DNA from 2 places in the Streptomyces sp. NBC_01142 genome. Region 1 is predicted to be linked to the other one. Evidence: riboswitches for the same ligand, from Rfam matches in the RefSeq annotation. Region 1 holds a riboswitch; the other holds the start of a gene.
The links. A riboswitch is a leader RNA that binds a small molecule or an ion and turns the genes downstream of it on or off. The one in region 1 is predicted to bind S-adenosylmethionine.
Positions count from the first base shown of each region.

Region 2: it holds a riboswitch for S-adenosylmethionine, as region 1 does, so the genes downstream of both, thrC (threonine synthase) here and OG883_RS22095 (aminotransferase class V-fold PLP-dependent enzyme) in region 1, are expected to answer to the same signal.

Region 1 is NZ_JAPEOR010000002.1:1,024,886-1,029,289, forward strand. It holds gene OG883_RS22085 (rhomboid family intramembrane serine protease) at 1-554, shown strand, start outside; gene OG883_RS22090 (Lrp/AsnC family transcriptional regulator) at 551-832, shown strand; gene OG883_RS22095 (aminotransferase class V-fold PLP-dependent enzyme) at 1,032-2,438, opposite strand; SAM riboswitch class IV at 2,641-2,758, opposite strand; gene trpD (anthranilate phosphoribosyltransferase) at 2,866-3,930, opposite strand; gene OG883_RS22105 (cytochrome bc complex cytochrome b subunit) at 4,071-4,404, opposite strand, start outside.
Region 2 is NZ_JAPEOR010000002.1:2,702,375-2,706,778, forward strand. It holds gene OG883_RS29755 (MoaD/ThiS family protein) at 357-632, opposite strand; gene thrC (threonine synthase) at 680-1,966, opposite strand; SAM riboswitch class I at 1,984-2,111, opposite strand; gene OG883_RS29765 (glucosyl-3-phosphoglycerate synthase) at 2,256-3,194, shown strand; gene OG883_RS29770 (hypothetical protein) at 3,317-3,649, shown strand; gene OG883_RS29775 (trehalose-6-phosphate synthase) at 3,727-4,404, shown strand, end outside.

The DNA.
Region 1 (4,404 bases):
GGTGGGGCGTGATCCCCGCCGAACTGATGAACAGCTCCCCGCGCGCACTCCTCACCCCCCTCACCGCTCTCTTCGTCCACGGCAACTGGCTGCACCTGCTGGGCAACATGCTCTTTCTGTACGTCTTCGGGGCGATGGCCGAGGAGCGCATGGGACAGCTGCAGTTCGCCCTCTTCTCTCTGGGCTGCGGCTATCTCGCGCTGCTCGCCTACGCGGCGGCCAACGCCGATTCCGAGCAGACCCTGGTGGGCGCGTCCGGAGCGATCTCGGGCGTGCTCGGCGCCTTCCTCTATCTCTTCCCGAAGGCCCGGGTCACCAGTCTCTTCCCGTTCCTGTTCTTCCTGCCGCTGCGCTTCCCCGCCTGGGCCGTACTGATCTTCTGGTTCGTTCTGCAGTGGCTGGCGGCCCAGGGCGCGGGCAGCGGTCCGGGCGTCGCGTATCTCGCCCATCTCGTGGGGTTCGGGACCGGCTTTCTCTACGCGTGGGGACGATTCCGGCGTACGGCTAGAGTGAAAGCCCAAGCAGCGGCCACCGAGGGAGAAAGCCAACCGTGATCACCGCGATCGTGCTCATCAAGACCAGCGTGGACCGCATCCCCGAGATCGCCGAGTCGATCGCCGCGCTGGACAGTGTCAGCGAGGTCTTCTCCGTCACCGGCACCTACGACCTGATCGCCATGGTCCGGGTGGCCAAGCACGACGACCTGGCGGATGTCATCCCCGGCCGGATCAGCAAGATCCAGGGCGTCGAGGGCACCGACACGCATGTCGCCTTCCGTACGTACTCCCAGCACGACCTCGAGGCGGCGTTCGCGATCGGCCTCGACGCGTAGGGGACGAGGCAGACCCTGCCCGCCCCTCGCCGAGGCTGCGCCCGTACGGCGTGAAACCGCCGGCCCCGGGCGAGGCACGGCACCCCTCGCAGAACCGCGGCGCGACGCCGTCGGCGGCGAGGGGGTTCCGGCCCACCGCGGAACAACAAGCCCGCGCCACCGGCGCGGGCTTGTTCCGTTCCGCGGGCGGAGCCCGGCGTCACACGGCCGGGACGCAGCGGCCGTCCTCCGTGCGGTAGTTCCACTTCGCACCCTCGCGCACCAGTTCCCCCACGGCCCGTACGAAACGCTCCACATGCTCGTCGGGCGTACCGGCGCCGAAGCTGACCCGGATCGCGTTGAGCGACAGAGCGCCCGGCTCGGCCTCCGGCGCACCGCATTCGCCGACCTCCTGCGGGTCGCTGCCCAGCAGGGTCCGCACCAGCGGGTGGGCGCAGAAGAGCCCGTCCCGTACGCCGATGCCGTACTCCGCCGAGAGCGCCGCCGCGAAGTGCGAGCTGTTCCAGCCCTCGACGACGAAGGAGATGACGCCCACGCGCGGTGCTTCGTCACCGAACAGCGAGAGCACCCTGACCTGTTCCACCTCGGCCAGACCGGCACGGACCTTGGCGACCAGCGCCTGCTCGCGGGCGACCAGCGAGTCGAAGCCCGCCTCGGTCAGCGCCTTGCAGGCGGAGGCGATGGAGTACACGCCGATGACGTTCGGCGAACCGGCCTCGTGGCGGGCGGCCGTGGTGTGCCAGTCGACGTCCACACCGCCGTCCGCGCGCCGCGCGACCTTGCGCGAGGCGCCGCCGCCCGCGAGGTAGGGCTCCGCGTCCTGCAGCCAGTCCGCGCGGCCCGCGAGCACCCCGGAGCCGAACGGCGCGTACAGCTTGTGCCCGGAGAAGGCGACCCAGTCGACGTCCAACTCGGCGATGTCCACCGGGTGGTGGGGCGCGAGCTGCGCCGCGTCCAGCACGATCCGCGCGCCGTGGGCGTGCGCGGCGGCCGCGAGCTCCTTCACCGGCCACAGTTCACCGGTCACATTCGACGCACCCGTCACACAGACCAGCGCGGGACCGTACGGATCACGCTCGGCGAGCGCGCGCTCCAGCGTCTGCACTGCCTGAGCCGGCGTCCTGGGAGCGTTCAGATACGTCACCCGGGCATCGCGCCACGGCAGCAGCGAGGCGTGGTGCTCGGTCTCGAAGACGAACACCTCGCAGCCGGCGGGGATCGCGGCCGCCAGCAGATTCAGCGAGTCGGTCGTGGAGCGGGTGAAGACGACCTGGTCGTCGGGGCGGCAGCCGAGGAAGTCCGCGACCGTCGTCCGGCTGTTCTCGAAGAGGTCGGTGGACAGCTGCGAGAGGTAGCCGGCGCCGCGGTGCACGCTGCCGTAGTACGGGGCGTACGCCGCCACGTCGTCCCAGACCCGCTGCAGGGCCGGGGCGCTCGCCGCGTAGTCGAGGGCCGCATAGGTGACTTCACCTCCGGTGACCAGGGGGACGGTGACGTCCCGGCCCAGTACCTCGAGCGGCGCGGCACAGGCGGGGTCCGACTCGGCGGAGACGACAGTGGTGGCGGTGGCGGTGGCGGTGGCGACAGCGTTCGGGCACGCGGACATGGCGGTATCTCCCGGCAGGACAAGGCGGAATGGCTTCGAGAACCCGCACGGGCGGCACAACAGCCGCTCCCGGCACGGGGATTGCCTCACAGGCGCGGCGATCGCCGCACGGAGGGTGTGGAAGAAGGGGCAGAGATGCCCTATCGCATTCGCTTGCTCACGAGACTGCTCCCTTGAGGACCAGGACCCCAGGGCTTGCAGGGGTCCGCGCTTGCCGTAGACCTCGCTGCCTACGGCCTGGTCTTCACCCGGGGCACCCCGCCACGGACGGAGGGTTGCCGGACAGCGAGCCGGGGCCTAAATCGCTGTCACTCATGACCTTGGGAAGCATCCTGCCATACGTCCCGCATCACGCAAGAGCGCAGTCCAGTTCCTGAGACGGAGGAGTGAACCGCGCCCTGCGTCATGCTTCGACGTCCCTTCGCCGTCAGGCGTTGCTGACGGCGACCCACCGCTCCAGCACCGTCCTGGCAGCGCCCGAGTCGATCGACTTGGCCGCTCGGGCGATCCCCGCCGCGAGCTGCTCGTTCAGCGTGCCGTCCGTCGGCTCCAGCGCGACCAGTGCCGCCGCGGAATTGAGCAGTACGGCGTCCCGTACGGGCCCGGTCTCGCCGGCCAGCAACCGACGGGCGACATCGGCGTTGAACGAGGCGTCCGCGCCCCGCAGGGCCTCCACGGGCACCAGGTCGATGCCGATGTCCCGCGGATCGAAGGCCTCCTCGCGCACCGCTCCGTCGCGCACCACCCACACCCGGGACGTCGCCGTCGTCGTCAGCTCGTCCAGGCCGTCGTCGCCGCGGAAGACCAGCGCCGAGGAGCCGCGGTCGGCCAGCACCCCGGCCAGGATCGGTGCCATCCGGGCGTCCGCGACTCCGGTGGCCTGTGCCTTCACCTTCGCGGGGTTGGTGAGGGGGCCGAGGAAGTTGAACGTGGTGCGGATGCCCAGCTCCTTGCGGGCGGCCGCCACATGCCGCAGGGCCGGGTGGAACTTCACGGCGAAGCAGAAGGTGATCCCCGCCTCCTCGGCAACCTGGGCGACCCGCTGCGGGGTGAGCTCCAGATTGACACCCAGCTTCTCCAGTACGTCGGAGGCGCCGCTGGCCGAGGACGCGGCGCGGTTGCCGTGCTTGACGACCCTGGCGCCCGTGCCGGCGACGACGATCGCGGACATCGTGGAGATGTTGACGGTCTTGGCGCCGTCGCCGCCGGTGCCGACGATGTCGACGCTGGGGCCGGGCACCTCGATCAGGTTGGCGTGCGCGTACATGGTCCGTACGAGACCGGAGATCTCCTCGACCGTCTCGCCCTTGGCGCGCAGCGCGACGACGAAGCCCGCGATCTGGGCGTTCGTCGCCTCGCCGCTCAGGATGCGGTCCATGGCCCAGGCGGTGGCGTCCGCGCTCTGGTCGCGGTTCTCCAGGAGGGCGTTCAGTACGACGGGCCAGGAGAGGTCCGCCACGCTGTCGCCGCCAACCGGGGTCACAACGTTCATGGTCCACTCCAGGTCCACAGCCGAATAGGGATGGGTCCACCCTATCCAGCCCCGCAGACGGCGAAGAGCCCCGTCCATCGAATGGACGGGGCTCTTCGCTGTGGCGATCAGTACCGACATGTACCGATCAGTTCAGGCGATCAGTGGTGGCCGTCGCCACTGGTGATCTCCTTGTACTCCTCGGCGGACGGCTTGGGGATCTGGCTTCCCTCGCCGTAGTAGCCCTTGCTCAGCTTGGCCCTCAGCTTCTCGGAACGCTTCACCTTGCGCTCGACGCCGTTCTCGTCGACCGTCCGGCCGATCTCGGCCGGCTCGTACTGCTCGTGCGCCGTGAGCTTGTACAGGTCGCCCTGGCTGAGCGGCTCGTGGATCTCGACGAACTCACCGTGCGGGAGGCGCTTGATGATGCCGGTCTCGCGTCCGTGCAGCACCTTGTCCCTGTCGCGACGCTGCAGACCCAGACAGATCCGCTTG
Region 2 (4,404 bases), 1.7 Mb from region 1:
CTGAATGTATCTGCCCAACTGCCCTCTGCAACAGGTCAGTCGGACGAGAAATCCGAGCACGCGAGAACGGATTATTACGCTGAATTCAGTGAATTCCGGGGCAAGTCGGGCCCGGCAAATGACGCCTAAGAGGCAATTCGATCGCGTACTTTGGCTGCTTCTTGTCGCGCCCGGGCGCATTCTCATATGCGCGCGGCACAAGCAGCGGAGGGGGCTTCCCCAACTGTACCGCGCTCAACCATACAGAATTGCCCCCTCCGCTTCTCTTGCGGAGGGGGCAATTCGTATAACTCTGCGTAGCATCCGTCGGGGCCGCGCTTGAGGCGCGTGAGGCTCCTGAGGCGCCTGAGGGGGGATCAGCCTCCGGCAACGGCCGGGATGATCGAGACGCCGGCCCCGTCCGGGGTCGCGGTCTCCAGACCCTGCTCGAAGCGCACATCGTCGTCATTGACGTACACGTTCACGAAGCGGCGCAGCTTGCCCTGGTCGTCCAGGACGCGTGCGGCGATACCGGTGTGGTTCTTCTCCAGGTCCGCGATCACCTCGGAGAGGGTCTCGCCCTGAGCCGGAACCTCGGCCTTGCCGCCCGTGTACGTGCGGAGAATGGTGGGGATGCGGACGTTGACGCTCATGGTGCGTGCCTTCCTTGAGTCTCAGGAGTCCGGGGAGTCCCGGGTGGTCAGCGGGCCAGGCCGGCGTCGCGGAACGCGTCCAGGCTGGGGCGGATCGTCGCGGTCGGACCGGTCGTCGGCGCCACCGCGTCCAGCGTCTTGAGCCCGTCGCCGGTGTTGAGGACGACGGTGGTGAGCGTCGGGTCGAGCACGCCCGCGTCGATCAGCTTCTTGGTGACACCCACGGTCACGCCGCCGGCGGTCTCCGCGAAGATGCCCTCGGTGCGGGCCAGCAGCTTGATCGCGTCGACGATCTGCTCGTCGTCGACGTCCTCGACCGCACCGCCGGTGCGGCGCGCGATGTCCAGCACGTACGGACCGTCGGCCGGGTTGCCGATCGCCAGCGACTTGGCGATGGTGTCCGGCTTCTGGGGCCGTACGACGTCGTGCCCGGCCTTGAAGGCCGTCGACACCGGCGAGCAGCCCTCCGCCTGGGCGCCGAAGATCTTGTACGGCTTGTCCTCGACCAGCCCGAGCCTGATCAGCTCCTGCAGACCCTTGTCGATCTTCGTGAGCTGCGAGCCGGAGGCGATCGGGATCACGATCTGGTCGGGCAGCTGCCAGCCGAGCTGCTCGCAGATCTCGTACGCCAGCGTCTTGGAGCCCTCGCCGTAGTACGGGCGGAGGTTGACGTTGACGAAGCCCCAGCCCTCGCCGAGCGGGTCGCCGATGAGCTCGGAGCAGAAGCGGTTGACGTCGTCGTAGTTGCCCTCGATGCCGACCAGCTCACCGCCGTACACCGCGGCCATGACGACCTTGCCCTGCTCCAGGTCGTGCGGGATGAAGACGCAGGAGCGGAAGCCGGCGCGTGCGGCGGCCGCGCCGACCGCGCCCGCGAGGTTGCCGGTGGAGGAGCAGGAAAGGGTGGTGAAGCCGAAGGCGCGGGCGGCCTCGACGGCGATCGCGACGACACGGTCCTTGAAGGAGTGCGTCGGGTTGCCGGAGTCGTCCTTGACGTACAGGCCGCCGGTGACACCCAGTTCACGGGCGAGGTTGTCGGCCTTGACCAGCTTGGTGAAGCCGGGGTTGATGTTCGGCTTGTCGGCCACGTCGGCGGGGACGGGCAGCAGCGGGGCGTAGCGCCAGATGTTGTCGGGGCCCGATTCGATCTGCTTGCGAAGCTCTTCCGGGTTGCCGCTCGGCAGGTCGTACGCGACTTCGAGCGGCCCGAAACACAGGGCGCAGGCGAAGATCGGGCCGAGTTCGAATCGCTCTCCGCATTCGCGGCAGGAGAGTGCGGCGGCGGGACCCAGGTTCACAGGGGTCGTGGTGCTCGAAACAGTCTGCACAGCCATGGTGGCGAGGCCCTTTCTCCTCATCTTCCTCGTGACGCATTTCGCCACAAGACGGAATTGGCACCTTCCCCACCGTGACCTCGCGGTCGGCGGGAGGGTTGCCGGGACTTCAACGGGCCGTTCCCTCTGTCCCTCTGGATGAGCGCTATTCGGTTATCAGCGTGAAGACCCCCGACATGCGACGGTCATCCGCGTTGTTCAAGACTGTAACCGAAGGCCCGGACGCTTGAGATAGTCGTCCGAACCGCGAGATGGATCACAAGGTCCGGATGTCAAGGGAGACGCGCACGTGCTGGAAGAGGTGGAGCGTTGGCTGACCAGGCGTTCCTGGTCGGCGGCCGACCGCCCGCTCGACCGGCTGATGGCCGCCAAACGCGGCACGACCGTCAGCGTCGTCCTGCCTGCGCTCGACGAGGAAGCGACCGTCGGCGACATCGTCACCGCGATCCGCCGCGAGCTGATGGAGGCGGTCCCGCTCGTCGACGAGCTGGTCGTCGTCGACTCGGGCTCGAGCGACCGTACGGCCGAGGTGGCCGCTGCCGCGGGCGCGCGCGTGGTGCACCGGGACGTGATCCTGCCCCGGATACCGGCCGTCCCCGGCAAGGGCGAGGTGCTGTGGCGGTCACTGATGGTGACCACCGGCGACATCGTCTGTTTCATCGACGCGGATCTGCGGGAGTTCTCGGCCAACTTCGTCTCCGGGATCGTGGGGCCGCTGCTGACCGACCCCGAGGTGCAGTTCGTCAAGGCGATGTACGACCGGCCGCTGGGGGACGTGGCCGGTCAGGGCGGCCGGGTGACCGAGCTGGTGGCCCGCCCGCTGCTCAATCTGCACTGGCCGCAGCTGGCCGGGTTCGTCCAGCCGCTGGGCGGTGAGTACGCGGCGCGGCGCTCGCTGCTGGAGCGGCTGCCCTTCCCGGTCGGTTACGGCGTGGAGCTGGGCCTGCTCGTCGACGCGCTGCACACGGTGGGCCTGGACGCGCTGGCCCAGGTGGACGTCGGCTCGCGCAAGCACCGCCACCAGGACGGGCAGGCGCTGGGCAGGATGGCCGCCGCGATCTACCGTACGGCCCAACTGCGGCTCTCCCGGGGCCACTTGGTGCGGCCTTCGCTCATCCAGTTCGAGCGGGGCGAGGACGGCTTCGTACCGCGGACGCACCCGGTGGACACGGAGGAGCGGCCGCCGATGCGCGAGATCGGTGAGTACGCGGCGCGTCGCGCGGCCTAACCGTATCTATTCGGTCTTTCTGTCTTAATTTCGCATTTATGGGCTTGAGAGGCTTGAGACTTCGTACGGGCGCTCCGCGCCGCAGTGCCGGGCTGCCCCGACTCCTCGGGGCCCTGGCGGTCATGACCACCGCCGTGACCGGGGTGGTGGTTCCGGGGCAGGCCGCGGCCGAGGTCGTCTCCCCCCTCGGCGGCCGCGTGGCTCCCGCCGTCGCGTCGCCGGACCCGGTCCCGGAACCTGATTCGGATTCGGATTCGGACCGGGTCCCTGATTCGGATTCGGACCGGGTCCCGGGCCGGAACGCCCCTCCCCTGCCCGCGCCGAGTCCCGCCGGCGAGATGGCCAGGAGCAGCAGCGCGGCCGAGCGGCTGTGGCTGCTGGGCGGTGTGGCGCTGAGCCTGGCCGCGGCCGGAGTGGTCGCCATCGCCGCCACGCGCGTGCGCCGCAACCCATGACCTGTTTGCCACGATCGTCGCCCCCTGAGAGCCGCACGCACGTTTGAGGGTTTACGGGACGGGCTAGGTTTCGGCACATGGTCTCCGAGCACACTGCTGCCCAGGTCCTCGTCGCGTCCAACCGCGGCCCGGTCTCGTACACACTGAGCGAGGACGGCTCGCTGGGTGCCCGCCGCGGCGGGGGCGGGCTGGTTTCCGGACTCTCCGCCATCGGCTCCGAAGCAGAGGCGCTGTGGGTGTGCGCCGCGCTGAGCGACGGAGACCGCGAGGCGGTCCGGAGCGGGGTCGGCGAGCCCGGCGTGCGGATGCTCGACATCGACGCGTCCGTCCACTCCGACGCGTACAACGGCATCGCGAACTCCGTGCTCTGGTTCGTCCACCACATGCTGTACCAGACCCCGCTGGAACCGGTCTTCGACGCCGAGTTCCGGCGGCAGTGGGGTGCGTACGAGACGTACAACCGGGCCTTCGCCGAGGCGCTGGCCGAGAGCGCGGCCGAGGGCGCGGCGGTCCTGGTGCAGGACTACCACCTGGCGCTGGTCCCGGGGATGCTCCGGGAGCTGCGGCCCGACCTGCGGATCGGGCACTTCTCGCACACGCCGTGGGCGCCCATCGAGTACTTCAGGATGCTGCCGGACGACATCGGCGAGCAGTTGCTGCTCGGAATGCTCGGCGCCGACCGGGTGGGATTCCTGACCTGGCGGTGGGCGCAGGCGTTCCAGGGCTGCTGCGGGGCGGCGCTGACGGCGCACGAC